2 regions of the Psychrobacillus sp. FSL W7-1457 genome follow, and region 1 is predicted to be linked to the other one. Evidence: riboswitches for the same ligand, from Rfam matches in the RefSeq annotation. Region 1 holds a riboswitch; the other holds the start of a gene.
What was found. A riboswitch is a leader RNA that binds a small molecule or an ion and turns the genes downstream of it on or off. The one in region 1 is predicted to bind thiamine pyrophosphate.
Positions count from the first base shown of each region.

Region 2: another riboswitch for thiamine pyrophosphate. It lies ahead of NSQ95_RS01305 (YkoF family thiamine/hydroxymethylpyrimidine-binding protein); the one in region 1 lies ahead of thiT (energy-coupled thiamine transporter ThiT).

Region 1 is NZ_CP151993.1:3,138,837-3,149,311, reverse strand. Features, by position in the region: gene NSQ95_RS15485 (aminopeptidase) at 1-677, shown strand, start outside; gene NSQ95_RS15480 (SGNH/GDSL hydrolase family protein) at 692-1,594, shown strand; gene NSQ95_RS15475 (DUF4870 domain-containing protein) at 1,978-2,319, opposite strand; gene NSQ95_RS15470 (M20/M25/M40 family metallo-hydrolase) at 2,356-3,420, opposite strand; TPP riboswitch at 3,521-3,612, shown strand; gene thiT (energy-coupled thiamine transporter ThiT) at 3,675-4,253, shown strand; gene map (type I methionyl aminopeptidase) at 4,305-5,054, shown strand; gene NSQ95_RS15455 (tryptophan-rich sensory protein) at 5,074-5,802, opposite strand; gene NSQ95_RS15450 (M3 family oligoendopeptidase) at 5,960-7,762, shown strand; gene NSQ95_RS15445 (GNAT family protein) at 7,769-8,311, shown strand; gene NSQ95_RS15440 (carbonic anhydrase) at 8,479-9,048, opposite strand; gene mreBH (rod-share determining protein MreBH) at 9,118-10,125, opposite strand.
Region 2 is NZ_CP151993.1:241,164-251,638, forward strand. Features, by position in the region: gene NSQ95_RS01280 (hypothetical protein) at 1-242, shown strand, start outside; gene NSQ95_RS01285 (serine hydrolase) at 252-1,550, shown strand; gene NSQ95_RS01290 (energy-coupling factor transporter transmembrane component T) at 1,594-2,349, opposite strand; gene NSQ95_RS01295 (ABC transporter ATP-binding protein) at 2,339-3,703, opposite strand; gene NSQ95_RS01300 (ECF transporter S component) at 3,696-4,277, opposite strand; gene NSQ95_RS01305 (YkoF family thiamine/hydroxymethylpyrimidine-binding protein) at 4,270-4,860, opposite strand; TPP riboswitch at 4,936-5,044, opposite strand; gene NSQ95_RS01310 (D-glycerate dehydrogenase) at 5,199-6,158, shown strand; gene NSQ95_RS01315 (ABC transporter substrate-binding protein) at 6,737-7,732, shown strand; gene NSQ95_RS01320 (ABC transporter permease subunit) at 7,796-8,656, shown strand; gene NSQ95_RS01325 (glycine betaine/L-proline ABC transporter ATP-binding protein) at 8,653-9,855, shown strand; gene NSQ95_RS01330 (hypothetical protein) at 10,032-10,229, shown strand; gene NSQ95_RS01335 (hypothetical protein) at 10,297-10,475, shown strand, end outside.

The DNA.
Region 1 (10,475 bases):
AGCAATGGCAGGAGCATATTAATAATTTAGAGTCACGTGCAGCATTATTGAATGAGAAAAGATATAAAAAACTGCATTACAAGGCAGAAGGTACAGATATTGAAGTGGAATTGCCAAAAGAACACATCTGGCAATCTGGAGCTAGTAAAAACGCTCAAGCAGTACCATTTATCGCTAATATGCCTACTGAGGAGGTTTACACTGCGCCACTCAAAACTGGTGTGAACGGTTTTGTAAGCAATACTAAGCCTTTTGTCTACCAAGGGAACGTGATTGATGGCTTCAAATTGACATTTAAAGATGGTGAGATTGTTAAGGTTCAGGCAGCTTCTGGTGAGAAGCTTCTGCAAGAGCTTATTCAAACGGATGAGGGCGCAAAATATTTAGGTGAAATCGCATTGGTTCCACATGAATCGCCTATTTCAGCATCTAATGTATTGTTTTTCAACACTTTGTTTGATGAAAATGCCTCGAATCACTTTGCTATCGGAGAAGCATACCCGACGTGTGTAGAGGGAGCTAGAGGTTTAACAGCAGAGGAATTAGAAAGAATGGGTATTAACACTTCTATCGTCCATGAAGACTTTATGATCGGAAGTGCAGGTATGGATATAACAGGCGAATTAGCAGATGGAACGAAGGAACCAATCTTTATTAAAGGTGCATGGGCATTTTAAGGAGCTGATCTTCAGTGAAAAGATGGATAAGTTTACTTATGATTCTTTTAGTTTTATCTCCTGTGTATGCAGTAGAGGCAAAGTCGCCAGAGGTTTATATTCCTTTAGGTGATTCACTTGCCGCGGGTCAAACACCAAATATGGCAATTGATGCAGGATATACGGACTTAATATCACAAGAGTTAAAGCGAGCCAATCTGCTTGGATTCTACTCTAAAGGACTAGCATTTCCAGGATATACAACTAGTGATGTCTTAAAAACCGTTCAGTCAACTGAAGCGAAGGAACTTCTGGCAAATGCCACACTTGTTACCATCTCTGCAGGGGCTAACGATTTGTTGAGGCTAGTACAGGTTAAGCCTGCGAGTGGGATGGTCGCTTACTCACAAGTTTCCGCTAATTTTGCACTAAATAATGTTAGAAAAAATATGCAAGAAATCATAAAAGAAGTTCAAGCTACTGCACCTAAGGCTAAAATATACGTGATGGGATACTATTTTGCGTACCCTCATGTGCATGAGTCTCAAAAAGAAGGTGTCGGCAAAGAGTTAGATAAGCTCCATACGATTCTACAAACTGTAGCAGAGCAAAATGGAGCAACATACATCTCAGTGAAAGAGTCTTTCGATGGGAAAGAAAAAGAATTGGTACCAAGTGTTGGTGATGTTCATCCTACCCTAGAAGGCTACCGTCAAATGGCTAACTCATTCTTTAGTATGTACAATTCCCGTATGCTTGTGTATGAGCACGAATTGCCTAAGCCTAATCCGTTAACCTTTGAAGAGCTTATAGAAAATAGAAATCAAAGTAATAATGGTTCAACGCAAACGCAGGCAAATGCATTGCCAATTAATCGCTATCTATCGTTTACAAACGGTAATTATATAGCTATGGTCTTGCAACGTATTTTATCATAAGTAACATTGCTCAAATTTAATATCCTTAAAAGGAATATCAGCAATCAAATTAGCTGAGAACTTCAAGAGCCGCCAATTTTGTTGCTCATAAAATTGGCGGCTCTTTTTTGTAGTCTCTGCTATTGCAGAAGCTAACCAAAAATGGTAAAAGACTGAAGACAAATTCAAATATCTTTGAGTTTGTCTTCAGTCTTTAATTTCTTTTATATAGCTTTAGCTTAAAAAGTTCAGCGCTTTACTGTTTTTTTCGATTTCAATACTTTACGAACAATAGGATATACTACTGGTGCCCATTTAATAGCTGACTTTACTAATCTGCCTACTTTCATAATCAATCCGCTCCTTGCTTTTCTATACTTATCTTATTCCCATTCTAGAAGCAATTAAACATCATGACGCAATACCTTGATTCCTTGGACAATGTTCCAAATGAACAGAACTATATTAATCAACGTATATAAGCCCATAAAAATTAATGCTGTAGTCATGCTAGACCACATGTTTGTTGTGTCGCCTGTATAACTAAGTGGGGAAAAGTTTGCAAATACTGCTAACATAAGAAGCACAAAGAAAATAGTAGGAATAATATGTGAGATTAAAGACCTTTTTGCATGGTATTTTACCCCTTTATCTGTTGTAAGGAAGTAAACAATTATTGGAAGAATAAAGGGAGCAAATAAAATAGAAAAATAGGTTGATGCACTTAAAATTTTATTGGTATCCATACATGGTCTCCTCACATATTCTCGCTACTTTTTTAATTAGTCTAAGACAAACTTAACAAGTATGTCTTTATATTCCTCAACGGATGAAATAGAAACCGATTCCTGATCGCCGTGCCAATCAGAGCCGCTTGGCCCGAACTCTATGGCTACCGCACCCTTCGCTGCATAATAACGAGTATCTGCAGCACCATGCTGTCCGAATAGGGTAGTTGGAGTTTGTCTGATAGAGTTACAAGTAGCTAAAAGCTTCTGTATATACTTATCATCTTCTTTATTAGTAATAGCTGGAGTATGACCTTGGAAATGTATTTCACTGCCAGGGTATTTCTCTAAAAGTTCTCTTAACTCTTTGGAGATTTCCTCCACATCTTGTCCAGGAACAAACCTTAAAGAATAACTTATGATACATTCGTCTGGTACCATATTATATCGGTCTCCTCCTTCTATTTTTGCCAAATTTAGAGAAGGATATTCATAATATTCATTACTTGCATGCATGAAAGAGCATTTTCTTAGGTCTTGATCAAATAGCATGGCTTTTTCAATTGCATTTACTCCTTCCCACGGACGGCTTCCATGAGCAGATTTACCTTTTAGGTGGATATCCCATTGTAATATACCCTTTGCTTGAAGGCCTATATTAACATGAGTGGGCTCTCCACAAATAACAAAGTCGCCGTGGTGTCCCTGTTCAACTAAATGCTTTGATGTTTTTCCTCCGGTTTCTTCATCAGTAGCTATGTGTAGCTGTACTTTTTTCGTAAGTAAATCTTGCTGCTGTGAAAGAATCGAGAAAGCCTCCATCATCGCTGCAACACCAGCCTTCATATCTGCCGAACCACGTCCATATAGTCGATCTTCCTCAATTTTTGGTTCAAATTGTTCCGGGCTTCCTGGAACTACGTCAATATGGCCGTTCCAGATAATTGTTTCTTCACCTTTCCCAATTTCAGCTACAAGCATTAGTTTGTTGTTTAGCTCATACGTCTTTGTCGTAACTCCTCGTTTTTCGAGCCAATTCTTACAGTATAGCAGTGCCTCATTTGCACCTTTCAAATCATCACTCTTTATTTTAATTAAATCCGTAAGTAAATTAATCAACTATTACACCCCTAATAATAAATTTGTATTATTATATAATACCAATCGGGGTTGCATTCTAAACACCTATCGGCTACAATGAACTCAAATAAAATAAATTCGAAACCACAAGGGGCGTCGCAAGAGCGGCTGAGATAGTACCCTTAGAACCTGTAAGTTCATACTTGCGTAGGGATGTGGATGGAAACTGGCAATCGCGCGATGTCTGGCTCTGTCCCTTCGGCGTTTTTTTGTGGTCAAAAAAGGGGATTACAATGGGAAATCAACGTGTTGTGTTACTCGTGGAGATTGCTATTTTTGCAGCATTAGGCTATGTATTAGATTTAATTGGATTTGGTATGCCACAGGGAGGCAGTGTTACATTTGTTCTTGTTCCAATAATATTAATTGCCTTTCGTCGAGGTGTAGTGGCAGGTATAGTGACAGGCTTTTTAATAGGCTTATTGCAGGTGGTGACAGGACGCTTTTATCCAGCACCGCTATCATTTGAAATAGTAATTATGCAAGTAGGTATTGATTATTTTATAGCATTTATGGTTGCAGGACTTGCAGGACTATTAAGACCAGCATATATTAAAGCATATGAAAATCTAAATAAGAAAAAAATGACGATAGCGATTGTGTTAGGTGCTCTTATCGCTTCCTTTTTACGTTATTTAGCCCATGTGTTATCGGGAATATTATTCTTTGGGGAATTTGCTGAGGGTCAAAATGTAATTGTGTATTCATTAGTTTATAATTCTACTTATATGATACCAGTATTTCTATTTGCAGCTTTTATATGTTCCATACTATTCGTAAAAGCCCCGCGCCTATTACTCCCGAAGTCATAAGATATATGATATGATATTCATACATCTAAGTGAAGAAGGGATCTTGTAAAGATGATAGTAAAGACAAATGAAGAATTAGAGATGTTAAAAAAAATTGGTCACATTGTAGCTGAGGTTAGAGATGCGATGAAGGCGGCAACAAAACCCGGCGTGACTACTAAAGAGCTTGATGAAATAGGCGGTAAGCTATTTAAAGAAAAAGGCGCTGTTTCTGGACCAATGGGTGAGTATGATTTCCCAGGGTATACTTGCATAAGTGTCAATGAAGAAGTTGCACATGGAATTCCAGGCTCTCGAGTGATTAAAGAAGGAGACCTTGTAAATATTGATGTTTCCGGTTCATACGAAGGATTCTTCGCAGATACTGGAATATCGTTTGTAGTTGGAGATGGCTACGAGGATAAGGAAAAGCTTTGTCAGGTTGCAGAAAGCGCATTTAATCGTGCTATGACTAAAGTAAAAGCTGGTTCTCGTCTTAACCAAATAGGTAAGGCAGTGGAGAGAGAAGCGAAGGAAAATGGTCTACATGTCATCATGAACCTAACAGGTCACGGTATTGGGAAATCCTTGCATGAAGCACCTCAGCATGTGTTGAATTATTATGATGCATGGGAATCCACCATTTTAAAAGAAGGCATGGTTTTAGCAGTAGAGCCTTTCATTTCCGAAAAAGCAGAACATATCGTTGAATCTGGAGACGGCTGGACATTTGTTACTCCAGATAAATCTTTAGTTGCTCAAATCGAGCATACAGTTATCGTTACAAAAGACCAACCAATCATTTTAACTAAAATAGATTAAATAAAAAACGCTAACGAAATTAACTTTTCGTTGGCGTTTTTTTTATAAATAATATTCCAGCTACTAAAACAGCGCTTAAGAAGAGGGAAGCAGCAGATATTAATAATTCGTTGACATTATGACGCACAGCAATACCGATGAAGGCCCATATAAAGACTAAAACGATAGCACGATCATCAAAATGGTATCTAAAGTGTAAGGCAATTGCAGTCGCCAAAGTTAAGAATATTACCACCCATAAAGAGGTAGTTATTCCAAAGCCGCTAAACTCATAATATGTCAAAACATAATCAAGATTCGCTATAGTAGCTACAAAAATCCAACCTAGATAAATGGAAATAGGTAATCTTCTTTTCCAATTCGATTCATTACTTGAGTAAGTTAAATACAATAGGAATAAGGACCAAAGCAAGGCTAAAATTGTAATTAAAGCATAGCTAAAATGCTCGTAATGCCATAGGAAAATCCAAGAAATATTAAATACGCAAGTCGCTAGAAATAATAATACTCTTTGTAAGGGAATCTTCTGTTCGGTTCTATATTCTCTTATAATATTCCATATCCAAAATGCTAATAGTATATAAATGACAATCCATATGGAAAATACATAACCAGCAGGTGTAAAGAGGGCTGGAATCCTAGCAGAGATTTCCCCAGTCGTTTGACCATTAATAGGTAACGTATTAGCAAGTATATTAACAAGGATTGTTGCGAAATAACCGCAAATCAAAAGGATTATTTTGACCAAAAGATTCGCCTCCTTCTATATTTAATAAGTATACCTTTCAATCTAAGAGCACACAAATTCAATTATAGAAATTATGTGACAAAAAAATGAATAATTAAGAAAGTAATTCATGATATAATGAAAAATGTAAAAGTTTTTAAATAGGGGGAATATTCAGATGTTAAAACAAAATTATCCAATCGTGTGGGATTTAGATCGATTTTTCCTTGGTGGTAGCAGCTCCACTGAATTACGCGAGCACCTAGATAAAGTTAAGGAAAAACTAAAAATATTTGAAATAAATGTTAAGGGAATAGTTGTCCCAGCCTCAGCTCAAGAGTCTAACCAAATTAGGCAAATAATCGAGGAACTAAAAGATGTAGCCGTCCATTTAGCAGAAGCAGGGGCAGTTATTGGCTGCTATCTAGCTCAGGATACAACAGATAAAAAAGCGACGCTCTTACAAGGCGAGGTTGGTTCATTGTATGCAAGGTTATCTTCATTAATGATTACAATACAACAAACGCTTAGTAAGACAGAATCTACCGTATGGGAAAAGCTTTTAAATACGGACGAATTAACCCCATTTAAATTTATATTAAATGAATGGAGAGAGCAAGCGAGTAAAATGCTTTCCGAAAAAGAAGAGGATTTAATAACTACCTTAGAAGTAGACGGTTATGATGCATGGGGTCAACTATATAACATGCTTGTAGGGGACATCCATATAAAAATGACCATCGATGGGGAAGAAAGAACACTTTCGGTAGGACAAGCTGATAACTTAAGCTCGAGTGATAATGCTGAAATTCGTAAAAATTCCTTTGAAGCGTTAGAAAGTGTATGGACTGAAAAAGAAGAAGTTTTTGCGAAAACGCTTAATCACTTAGCTGGCTTCCGTCTGGCTACGTATAAAAAAAGAGGCTGGGAATCTGTTTTAGAAGAACCTCTTGCCATCAATCGTATGAAGCAAGATACATTGGATGCAATGTGGGGAGCAATCTCTAAAAATAAAGCACCATTTGTGGAATATTTAAATAGGAAATCGGAGATGCTAGGCGAAAAAGCGATGCATTGGTATAATTTAGATGCACCTATCAGTGCGTCTACCGAAAAAATGGAGTTCCAACAAGGAGCGGAATTTATCCTAAAGCATTTTAAAGAGTTTGGACCGAAGCTAGAAGCCTTTTCAAGAAATGCTTTTGAAAATGGATGGATTGAAGCAGAAGATCGTCCAAATAAGAGACCGGGTGGATTTTGTACAGGAATGCCTGTGTCAGAGGAATCCCGTATATTTATGACTTATAGTGGTTCCATGTCAAATGTTTCTACACTTGCGCATGAATTAGGTCATGCATTCCACTCATATGCTTTAAGACCAGTGCATTGGATGAACCGGAGATATGCAATGGGAGTAGCAGAAACTGCATCTACCTTTGCAGAAATGATAGTGGCGGATGCCTCTGTTCGCGAAGCAAAGTCCGAAGAAGAGAAAATTGCTTTGTTGGAAGATAAAATTCAACGCAGTGTTGCTTTCTTTATGAACATTCACGCTCGCTTCTTGTTTGAAACTAGATTTTATGAGGAACGAAAAGATGGCATTGTTTCTGCAAACCGGTTGAACGAACTAATGGAAGAAGCTCAGAGAGAAGCCTATGGGGATGCTTTAGACACGGTACATCCGCATTTCTGGGCATCTAAGCTTCACTTCTATATTACAGGCGTTCCTTTTTATAATTTCCCTTATACCTTTGGCTACTTATTTTCTTTAAGTATATATTCAAAGGCAAAAGAAGAAGGATCTGGTTTTGAGGAGAAGTATATTGCTTTATTACAGGACACAGCAGTAATGTCTGTGGAGGATTTAGCGATGAAACATTTACAAGAGGATATAACGAAAGAAGCGTTTTGGAAGAAGGGAATTGACCTTTGTATTCAAGACGTTCAAGAGTTTTTGCAATTAACTAACGCTAAAGGGTGACGGTACTTGATTTATCTAGAAGGAGCAAGTTGTTACTTAAGGACTTTAAATGTAAAGGATGCACCTGCTCTTGCAAATTTAGTCTATGACAACAAGTTGTACTGGTCTGTTTTTGAACCATTACACCAAGAAGAATATTATACTGCTAGCGTCCAAAGAGAAAAGATTCGTGAATCAATCATGCTCATGCAGGAAAAAAGGGAATATAGCTTTGGTATTTTTTCTCATGAACAAGATATTTTGATAGGCAGCATTTCACTTTATAGCCTGAAAAGAATGCCGTTTTCTAGTGGTTTAATTGGCTATTCGGTTGACCAAAAGCAAATTGGTAAAGGAATTGCGTCTGAGGCCGTTCGTCTAGTAAAGCAATTTGGCTTTAATGACGTTCAATTAAATCGAATAGAAGCTTATGTATCCCCTAGAAATTTTGGCTCTATCAAAGTGTTAGAGAATAACAAGTTTGTTCGAGAAGGATTGCTACGTAAACTGTTATTCATTAATGGGAAATGGGAAGATCACTATATGTATTCCTCTTTAAGAGGAGAATAATAGGGAGTACAAAAGTCTGTTAGCAAACTACCTTAGTTAGTTTGCCAACAGCTTTTTTATATGGAAGAAAAATGGAGAGTTAAGATATGCAGTTGTTATTACAATACAAAAAAAGAGCCTACCATATAGGCAAGCTCTTACTACTTGACGATTTCCCGGGAAATACATCATTTTTTGTCGATTTTACCGTCTGTTACCAAATCTAGTCTTCCTGTATGTGGATCGATAATTAGTCCATGAACTGGAATTTCAGAAATCATCAAGGGGTGATTACGTATCATTTCAACGCTATGTAAGACGCTTTCTTTCACATCTGAAAAACCTTCAAGCCATTCTTCTACTTCAATACCTGAGTTTTTAAGCACATTGAAAGTAGAGGGATCTACTCCACGAGCTGTCATTTTTTCAAGGATTTTATCTGTTTGGATGGAGCTCATTCCACAATCATGGTGACCAATTACATAAATCTCATCTGCTTGAAGCTCGTAAACTGCAACGATTAAGCTACGCATAATACCACCAAATGGATGATTAATAACAGCCCCTGCACTTTTAACGATTTTTACATCTCCATTTTTAAGATTCATTGATTTAGGAAGCATTTCTACTAAACGTGTATCCATACAAGTAAGAATAACTATTCGCTTATCAGGAAACTTAGTAGTTACATAAGGTTCATACAGCTTGTTTTCTACAAATGATTTGTTATAGGTTAGTATGTCGTTTAAACTTGGCATAGTAATTCCTCCTTCTTAATATATTTTATACGAAAAAGAAGAAATTTACTTAATATTTGTTTAAAGAAATTATCTTGCAATGTTTCTTTTGCGATCATTGATAAAGAAAGACTTCCCTGTACCGATTACAACTGACTGTAATGGTTCTGGTGCAAGGTGGACAGGTACTTCAATTACACCGCTAAGCCATTCCTTTAATCCTTTTAGCAACGCTCCGCCACCAGTCAATATGACACCGTGGTCTACGATATCTCCTGAAAGCTCAGGAGGACAAATTTCTAGTGTCGCACGAATTGCTTCTAGAATTGTCTCTAACGATTCTTTTAAAACTCCCTGTATTTGAGTAGAAGATAGTTTCACTATTTTTGGTAAACCAGTCACTACATCTCTTCCTCGCACTTCCATTACTTCTTCTGTATGAGGAACAAGGGCATACCCTATAGTCATTTTTATCAATTCTGCTGTAGGCTCACCAATTATTACATTAAACTCTTTACGTACATAGTGGATAATTGCCTCGTCCATTCGATCTCCTGCAGCTTTCACAGTACTAGACGCGACTACACCTCCGTAAGAGATAATCCCTACCTCTGTAGTACCTCCACCGATATCTACAATCATACTTGCTACTGGCTCATTGACTGGCAATCCAGCTCCAATTGCAGCAGCAACAGGTTCTTCCATTAGTTGTACTTCTTTAGCGCCGCTTTGACGTACCGCATCTTGGATGGCACGGCGTTCTACAGAAGTTGCTCCTGAAGGTGTGCAAACAATAACAGTAGGCTTACGTAGAGAAGTACCAAGTTTTTTGCTAGCTTTTTGCATAATAAGTTTTAACAACTGGGTAGTAACATCAAAGTCTGCGATAACCCCATCTTTTAAAGGTCTAACTACTTCAATAGATGTTGGTGTTTTACCTATCATCTTTTTGGCTTCTGATCCAAAGGCTATTATTTCTTTTGTTTTTGTGTTTACTGCCACCACAGTTGGTTCATCTATAAGTAATCCTTTATTTTTTGTATAAACTAAAGTATTAGCAGTTCCTAAATCAATACCGATATGTGAATTTGACAACATATGTCTTCCTCCATTTCACTTGCTCTACGTTATTATAATGGAAAATAGCACAATTGCCATTTGTAACATAATGGAATTTTACGTATGTTTCAATACTTTGTGGGTAGTAAGGGGCATTTATAGGAAAAAAAATAATGACAAAAACCTATTTTGTATTCGTTTTGTAATACAATCTTATCTAAAATGAAATGAAAAAAATAAGAAATAACAAAGAAAAGCGAAGGCGCCTGGTCTGCCCCGACAGGCAAATGGGAAAATGCGAGGAGGCAGTTTCTCAGCCACCGCAGTATTTTCCCATTTGACCCCGAGGGGCAAGGTGCCGGAGCTAGAAGAAAAGAAGCGACACCTAA
Region 2 (10,475 bases), 1.0 Mb from region 1:
ATATAAGCTTCAAATTTGAATGGAGTAGTGAAGGAAAAGATGAGAGAGGTAACGCAATCGCTCACAAATCCTACAGCATCATATTTCCGTTTGCACCCTTTGGATGGTTCCTGATTGAGCTATATGACTCATATATAAGCGAAATAGGCTATGAATCATACAAGCTAGCAATATGGTTTCTACTGACGGGATTAATGATTTGGCACGCCATTAACATAATCGTTTTAAAAAGAAAGTATTAGGAGGATAAGATGAGCATTTATACGTGGATTGGTATTGGAATTTATGCGTTCTTCACCCTACTTCCTCTAAAGGATGCAAAAAACATAGGTAAATGGAAAATTACATCGATTATTATAAATATGGTAGTATTGTTGGCGATTATCTTTGCACATTTATTTTATAGTTTTAATATATGGATAGGAATTTTCCTCCTTATTATTCTTGGAATTTTCTTGGACAAAAAAACCTATACGAAAAAAAGGTTAATCATATATGCTTCCATTTTTGTTGTTATAGGGGGAGTACTATTTTGGCTATTAAACGATATTTTGGGAAGTCCTGAGTCTAATACTGTTTTAGAGCATCTAATAGAATATCCCGATACTTCATCTCTGTATTTTTCAAAGGATGGAAATGTCCTCATTAGTTACAATGTAGAGGAGGCCAGGCCCCTCGCTAGTGTCGTAAAAATTGTGGTTGCGATGGAATATGCCTTCCAAGTAGAAGAGGGAAAGGTTGATCCTACAACTATAATAGGTTTAGAGGATTTAGATGTTTATTACATTCCAAAAACCGATGGGGGTGCCCATGAAGCTTGGTTAGATAGCTTAGAAACAAGACCGCCAACACTGCAGGAGGTTGCTAAAGGGATGATTCAGTATAGCTCGAACGCTAACACGGAATATCTCATGGAACTGCTCGGGCTAGACGCAATTAACAATAGGCTGGAAGTGTTGGATATTGAGAATCATGAAGAAATCTATCCGATTATAGGCGCTTTAGGTATATCCAGTTACCTTAAGGAAAAGGAAAATCTAAGCAAAAAGCCATTAATAAATAGATTGAATAATATGTCCATGGAGGAATATCGTTCATTAGCTATAGAAGTCAGTCAACTGTTAAAATCTAAACAATTCGCAGTAACGGATGTTTCTGATATTTCTATGGACATTCAACGCATATGGTCAGATCGGTTGACTGGAGCTTCTGCAGAGGCCTACGGAGAAATTGTTTCTCGTATATCGAACAATGAATTTTCATCAATTGTCACTAGTACTTTAAGAGATATATTGGAGTGGCCTCTCGCCTATGAAAGCAATCAGGAAAAGTTTAATCATATCGGTGCCAAGGGAGGTTCGACAGCCTTTGTTTTAAATCAAGTTATTTATGTTGAGACAAAGCAAGGGGAACGGATGGAGATGGTAATCATGCTAGATGATTTATCGTTGTTACAAAGCCTTTCTATGCAAAAAAGTATAGATCACTTCCTATTTAAATTAATAGATGACCAGGACTATATAGAGTTAGTGGAAAGCGAGTTGCCATAAATGAAAGAAGAGTGTCATCCAAGTCTGGAGACACTCTTTTTCTTTACGGTAGCCACATACTAGTGCTACAACTAATTAGTAAAACACAAATAAACAAGAACACTAGTATAAAATCCTTCTTTTCAATAGGCACTTCATGATAAAAAACTTTTCTAGGATCTCCCGTAAAGCCTCTTGCTTCCATTGCGAACGCCACTCTTTCAGCCTTACGAACAGCCCCAGAAAGCATAGGAATCAATACGCGACGTAAACCAATCAGTCTTTTAAAAACATTGGAGTCGTCGCTTAGTCCTCTCAGTTTCTGTACTTGTTGAACTTGTATAAACTCGTCCTTTAAAAGCGGTAAAAATTGATAACCAACCATAATACCATAAGCAATTTTAGGAGACAGCTTCAACTGCTGCATTAGACTCCGTATAAATATAATTGGGTCGGTTGTTAGAGCAAATAAAAGGCTCAGACTAGAAAAGGCCAACACCCGAAAGCTTAAGGATAAGGCATGGTTCAATTGGCTTTCCGTTATATCGACAGAACCGATGGACCAAAGAACAGTTCCAGACCCGCTCTCTGCAAATAGAAGAGTGGTCCAAAGGTAACCAAAAGCTGCGATTACGAAAGGGAGCATCAGTAAGGCCCAGTTTTTCCAGGAGATATTGCTTAAGAATATTTGAATCACAATAATGCTGAACCAAAAAACTAGTGGTGTCCATGGATCGAAAAAGAATGCTAGTGAAAGCATGCAAATCATTACGATCACAAACTTAATGGACGGATTCATCCTATGAAGGCTAGTACGCATAGACAGGACCTCGCTTAGGAGGAAGTAATTGATGTTCTAGCATTAAATCTTTCTTATCCCAGAAGCTAGTCGAACTATATTTCCCTGTCACCCCTCCGTTCCTCATCAATAAGATGGAATCAGCTACCTTATACGCAAATTCCATATCGTGGGTAACGATTAGAAAAGTAGTACCTGCCCTAGAGCGCTCATCTACGACTTTTAAAAGTTCTGTCAGATTAGCAGAGTCCTGACCAGAAGTTGGTTCATCCATCAAAATCACTTTACGGTTCTGGCAAAGCATAACGGCTATAGCTAGGCGACGTTTTTGTCCATGGCTGATAGAAAATGGATGGGCCTCTGAGATGCTAGATAAATCAAGTCGTTCCAGCAATTCTTCTGTGTTTGATCCACCGCCAAAAGAGACCTCCTCTTTTACTCTTCCTGTAACAAACAAAAATTCTGGTGACTGTGGTACATAGCCTAACAAGCTGGGCTGGACCTTGCCTTCAGCTGCCAGGATCCCGGACAGTGCTTTTAATAAGGTGGATTTTCCACTGCCATTAGGTCCTGCTAATACTGCGACCTCTCCTTTGTTTAAAGAAAACGAGCTTGGTTGAAGAAAACTAGTGGTGCTAACTCCTTCCACTTGTAGGGATAGTTCCTGTTGGACCCTGTTATCCCGTTTAACATCGTTTATAAGCGAATTTCTGTCTTCCTTTAATCTAATTCGACGATGAAAGAAGTCTTCCCAAAGGTCTAGCTTGTGTTCAATTGCTAATATCGTTAATCCAGAGCTTTGCTGCAGTGTATCCAACCATTCAATATATTGCTTTGCAGTATAGGGATCTAAGTGTGTGATCGGCTCATCTAACAATAAAACCTCTGGCTTCATAATGAGCGCACAAGCCGTGGCGACTCTTTGTTTCATTCCTCCAGAAAGTGACTGAATGATGGAATGTCGATAAGCGGTTAACCTGGTTGCCTCCAATACTTCTGAAATTCTTGAATCCATGTCCTCTCGCGCCACGAGTAAATTCTCTAAAGTAAAGGCAAGCTCCTCCTCAACGGTTGGCATACAAAACTGCGCCTCCGGATCCTGAAAGACGGTAGCGATACGATGATTGACCTCGCCTGGTCGATAAGAATCGCTTTCCTTCCCAAATAGCTCTATTTTCCCAGAAACTATTCCATCGCAATTGTCAGGGTAGAGGCGGTTGCACAAATATAGCAATGTACTTTTCCCGCAGCCGCTTGGACCAGTGATTACAACGCGCTCTCCTTGTTCAATAGACATCGAAAAATTTGATAATACAGGAATCTCTTCATCAGGAAATGAAAAAGAAACATTTTCGAGACGGATAACATTAGACACGTGCATCACCTTTTTTAGATCGTGAGATAGAATATCCTCTTAACGAACCTGTTGCAAGCAAACCATCAGCTATGGCTTTGCCTCCTACACCAGCAATTAACGTCCCACTAAAGATCCGTACGACAAGCATAAAAAGGACATATCCAGTAGTATAAACGGTAAACCCTCCTAAAAAATATCCGTATACAAAGCTAAACACTGCAGATCCTGCACCAGCAAGCATTAATACCCAAAGATCAAATCGTTTATAGCCGGTAGCTGCGAATACTGCCTCTGCACCCAATCCTTGAATGACACCCGAAAGGATAAGTCGTGGTCCCACTGCATTACCTAAAAGCACCTCTATTGCGGCTGCAATAGTTTCAGAGATTACAGCAGCTCCTGGTTTGCGAATAATATACATACAGATGATAGAAACGATAAACCATACTCCAAAAATCCATTCATATGCGATTGGGCCAATAAACCCTGACCAAATATTTCCGACATGAAGGAATAGTAAATACACAATCCCAAATACTACTGCAAAGATAGACATTAAAATAATCTCTTTTAGCTTCCATGTTTTAAGCATGAAGATTATCTCCATGAGAAGGACTGTTAATGCTCATCGATAAAGTCATTACTAAATGCTTGTGCTCCTCTGATCTGGCTCTGCTAAAGGTAGATTCGTAGAAGGCAAATACATCATGGATATCCCCGTGAATCCCGCTTGCATAATGCATGGACTCATTGAATATATCAGCGTCTTTCGCATGCTGAATCTCTTTGTAGATAACATCCATGTAGTTTGGATTGTTCATTGGATATAAGGCAAATTGAGAGGACACATATTGTTTAGTTGCATCCATATTAGCAACTTCATCTCCTCTTTCTAAATAAACGTCAGCTGCTGTGTCACCTGGACAGCCCGCTGAAAATGTTCCTGAGAGAGCCACATGTACCCCAGTTTTAGCTGCATTTAAAGCTATTGATTTTGCCACATTGAATACATGAGCTTGTTTTCCCCTGATCACAGTCGATACGTCATCCGTATGCATCCACACATTCGATGTGTCTGTATCCTGTAACGCCCCCTTAATAATACTGATAAACTCATTGCTCATTGGATGTAGGGAGAAACGAAACCCTACAATTGGACTTAAACCACATTCCATTCAAAACCCTCCTTAAAATTTTTCATAAAAAAAAGCTACATCCGTGAAGATGCAGCCACTAACCTTATGAAAAAAAGGAAAGTCACCGCACTTCCTCACGCAGGTATTATCCTGATCGAGTAATAAGGGATCGGAGCTTAAAAAGCTCTCATCACAGCCAAAGTGGGCACCCCTAGTGCAGAAACGGTATGTAGTTTTCCAATTATGTAAGATTTACACAATCTGTTTTTTTATGTGACCACAGTATAGCGTATAAAAATATTATTGTAAATACAGTTGAATTCTTTTCTCAAATCAGCGATGCTTAAATTATCAGAAAATCATTAGGGGGGAATTGGATGTATAAAATTTTTATTACTAGAAAGTTACCGGAAGAGATTGTACAACCACTAAGAGAAAAATTTGAAGTCATTATGTGGCATAGCGAAGAAATTCCAATGAAGTACGAGGATATTAAAAAAGAGGCAAAGGATTGTAATGCTTTGTGGACCGTTCTCTCGGATAAAGTGGACCGGGAACTGATAGAAAGCCTACCAAATCTAAGAATTATATCTAATCTTGCGGTCGGCTATAATAACATTGATATCGAGGCTGCAAAAGAAAAAGGGATTATTGTAACCAATACGCCTGGTGTATTAACGGAAACTACAGCAGATTTAACATTTGCCTTATTACTAGCAACTGCCCGTCGTATTACAGAAGCGGAGCAGGATATTCGTGCAGGGAAATGGAAGTCTTGGACGCCGATGCAACTGACTGGCATGGACGTTTTTGGATCAACCTTAGGAATTATAGGCATGGGGAGAATCGGTGAAGCGGTTGCACGCCGTGCAAAAGGGTTTGATATGAAGGTCTTATACCATAATCGAACAAGAAAATTAGAATCTGAGCAACAGTATAACTTTACATATGTGGAGCTTGAGACACTACTAAAGGAGTCAGATTTTGTTGTCATATTGACTCCTCTCACTCCAGAAACTAGAGGCTTAATTGGGAAAAAAGAACTGGAAATGATGAAGGAAACCTCAGCTCTTATTAATGTGGCACGAGGAGGAATAGTTGATGAGCAGGCTCTTTATGATGCCCTAGTCAACAAAAGCATTTGGGCTGCGGGTCTAGACGTTTTTGAAACGGAGCCAGTTCCATTAGATCATCCACTATTAACTTTACCTAACGTGACTGTCCTACCCCACATCGGTAGTGCCAGTATTTATACAAGACTTGCTATGATGCAAATAAATGCTACGGCCATTGAAGATGCTTTAGAGGAACGGGTACCAGAAAACAGAGTGGTTTAAAGTGTAAGAGAAGCCATGAACATAGCGTTCATGGCTTTTTTTAGGTTTTGCAAGGTGATAAAAAATAAAAATTAACCCTACCGGTGATAAAATCCCATGAACGGTGATAAAACCTTAATGAGCGGTGATAAATCTCTACGAACGGTGATAAACTCGCGTGAACGGTGATAAACCTTCCCCGAACGGTGATAAATTCAAAATCTACTCTATTTATCTGCATACTTTCTCCTAGACAAAGCCACCCTCGAGCAAAAAAAGAATTATAACAAATAATTAATAATTACGTCGTTATTTGTATGAATAGATTGTCTAGGGTTTACTAATTATTTAATGATAAATAACTATAAAAATGATACATAATATTCAGATAAAGATAGAATAATAACAATCATTTATTAAGTAAATTTGCAATATACAAATTTGTTTAGTAGTATTAGTAGTTATAAATTAGGCGTCCTTTAATTTCCAAATTCAGGGAAGTTTAATTGTTTAGTATTTTAGCAATTATTTATAGATTTTGAAGGAGGAACGATCGAACGTCTAATTTAAAAACTGAATGAAAAGAGGTAGTCAAACTAATGAAAAAGATTATGTTATTTTTTTCACTTTGCACGCTTTTAGTACTTGCAGCCTGTGGCAGTGAGACAAGCAAGGACAATATTGAGGTGATTAAGTTTGCTGATGCAGGGTGGGATAGTATTCGCCTACACAATAGCATAGCTCAAACAATCGTCGAAGAAGGTTATGGTTATGAAACCGAAGTAACAAGTGGAACAACAGCAGCAACAATGCAGTCACTTGAGAAGGGCGACATAAATGTCTATATGGAAGTATGGACCGATAACATTAAAGATGTCTATGAAAAAGCAATTGAAAGTGGAGATATCATAAAGGTAGCTACTAATTTCGCTGATAACGCGCAAGGATTATATGTTCCAACTTACGTGATAGAAGGAGATGCAGAACGAGGTATTGAACCAATCGCTCCAGATTTAAAAACAGTTCAAGACTTAGAGAAGTATCCAGAAATTTTCCAAGATCCCGAAGATAGCAGTAAAGGCCGAGTGGTCGGTGCTCCATCCAGTTGGGTAGTAAGTGAGTATTTGGGGACGAAACTTGAAACATATGGCCTTGACGAACAATATAACTATCTAGCACCTGGCTCTGATTCTGCCATTGTTGCAGATTTAGCTGGCGCATATAAAAAAGGCGAGCCGTGGGTAGGTTATTATTGGTCACCAACGTGGGTAACAGCAAGCTACGATTTAACTCTATTAGAAGACGCACCATACGATGAAGCAACATGGAATGATTCGAAGGGAACTGAATTTCCTCCGAATGATGTAGTGGTTGCTGTTCATAAAGATTTACCAACACAAGCTAAGGAAGTAGTAGACTTTTTAAGTAACTATGAAACTAGTAATGATTTAACTGAAAGTGCTTTAGATTACATGCAAGAAAATGATGTGGAAGCAGATGAAGCCGCTATTTGGTGGATGAAAGAGTATGAAGATATTTGGACAGCTTGGGTGTCAGAAGAAGTGGCAGAAAAAGTTAAAGCTTCTTTAAAATAATTCATAACTCAATCTAACTAAAAGAGAGGTGACCTGCGACTGTATGTTTTGCAGTCCTACTATATGACAGAATTTCCAGATGTACGTTTTCCAATCGGGGATGTAGTAGAAAAATTCGTAGATTTTTTAGCCGCGAACTTTGATGCATTCTTTGATTTTATCTTTATTATTTCTTCCTCTATGATTAAAGGCTTAGAGGCAGGTCTATTAGCAATACCTTGGTGGTTATTTATTGTTATCATCTTTTTAATAGGGTGGTATTTTAATAATATTTATGGAGGATTGCTTTATGGGGCATTTATCTTCTTAATAGGCTCCTTTGATTTGTGGCCGGAAACGATGACCACGATTTCCATCGTTCTAATCTCCGTAATTTTATCTCTTGTAATAGGCATTCCGCTAGGCGTTGGAATGGCTTTTAGTAAGTCCATGTCTAGAATCATGCGCCCAATATTAGACGCAATGCAGACAATGCCGAGCTTTGTCTACTTAATACCAGTAATTTTCTTCTTTCCACTAGGAAATGTACCAGCAGTTATTGCAACAATCATTTATGCTTTACCACCAGTAATCCGTTTAACAGAATTAGGTATCCGAAGTGTAGATAAAGAAATTGTAGAGTCTGCACAATCATTTGGTTCCTCTTCCTCTCAAATGCTCATGAAAGTTCAACTACCACAAGCCTTACCTACAATTATGGCGGGTATCAATCAAACAACGATGATGGCTCTTGCAATGGCTGTTGTTGGTTCTATGGTTGGGGCACAGGGACTTGGAGAACGAGTACTCTTTGCGATTAACCGAATTGACATATCCCTAGGTTTTGAAGCCGGAATTAGTATCGTCTTTCTAGCGATTATTATCGACCGAGTTACCGGAGGAATTGCAAATCGCCTTCAGAAGCATAGGAGGGATGCAGCATGACAGTAAAATTAAAACTAGAAAATGTCTCCAAAATATTTGGACCACGCCCTAAAAAAATTATCCCAATGGTAGAGAAGAGTGTACCAAAGGAAGAGATATTAGCTAAGACAGGGCATACTGTTGGAGTGTACAATGCTTCTATGGAAATCATGGAAGGAGAGACCTTCGTCATTATGGGGCTGTCTGGAAGTGGCAAATCTACCCTAATCCGTTGCTTGAATTTATTGAATAGACCTACCTCAGGTGCTATTTATGTCGATGGGGAAAATGTGGTCGATTACAATAAGACACAGTTAAAATTCTATCGTCAAAAGAAAATAGCAATGGTATTTCAACACTTTGGACTGTTTAGTCACCGTACCGTATTAGAAAATATCGAGTATGGATTAGAAATTAGAGGAATGTCCAAGAAGGAGCGTCAGGAAATTGCTCAGAAGCATTTAGAGACGGTCGGTCTTAAAGGCTATGAAAACCAATATCCTGATGAGCTTTCTGGCGGTATGCGTCAGCGAGTAGGCATCGCAAGAGCGCTTGCGAACGATCCAGACATCCTATTAATGGACGAGCCCTTCAGTGCACTTGACCCACTAATCCGTAGAGAAATGCAGCTAGAGCTTTTAGATATCCAAAACCGTCTGCAAAAAACAATTATTTTCATTACACATGACGTTAACGAAGCATTTAAAATTGGCGATCGTGTAGCGGTTATGAAAAACGGAAAAGTAGAGCAAATTGGCACACCAGAAGAGATTCTGGAAAATCCAGCAAGCAGTTATATTTCCGAATTCATACGCGATATTGACCGTACGAAAATTCTTCAGGCCGAGCACATCATGTCTAAGCCAAATGGATTAGTATCCTTAAAGGATGGACTAAATGTTGCAATCCAGGTAATGAGAGAGAATGGTAACTCGAGTGCGTTTGTAGTTGACAGAAAGCGGCAGCTACAAGGTATCATTACTATCGACCAAGCTATTGAAGGGATGAAACAAAAGAAAACCTTACAAGAAGCGATGTCGAAGGAAGTAAAAACTGTACATCCAGAAGAATATGTACAAGATTTAATACAACAGGTACTTGATTCCAGGTATCCTCTCGTTGTCACAGACGAGGAAGGTACGATGAAAGGAATTATTTTACGAGTGCATGTATTGGCAAGTTTAATAAGTGATCCGATAGAGGAATCAGAAGAAATATAAATATCAAGAAAGCCCAAAGGCCATTATGTCGTCTTTTGGGCTTTTTATTTTGACCATTTAAAGATGAAAAATGAAAACAACATGTGTAATAAATGGAATATTATTTGGTTGATTATGTTAAAATTTAACATGTAAACATAGTGTTGTTTGAGAATTGGACAGAAGGAGAGTTATCCATGGAAAATAGCCTAATAAAAATAGTAAAGAACAACATCAGAGCAATATTGGCTTTCGTTGCCTTCTACTTTGGCATATTTGCTTGGCTAGTATTTAGTAGTGAAAATGTAGTTTCAATAGAGGTTATTTTGTTATCCTTCTTTTTAACTGGGCTGTTTAGCTTTTGTTCATGGAGTATGGGATTTAACTCGAGATAATTAAGAAAATGATTATATATTTTGGTGAATACAATAGAATTATCATTCATATTAAAGGAGAGTTTAGGTGAAAAAGAAATTACTTATTTGGATTCCAGTTCCTTTATTAATAATAGTTTTAATAACAGTGAATTGGAATTATATTTCCCAATATACCGAATGGAAGTTGAATTGGGAGATAGGAATCCCAAGACCAACCAAGATAGAAACAGTCTTTCATACAAGAAATGGATTTCCTAGCGAGGG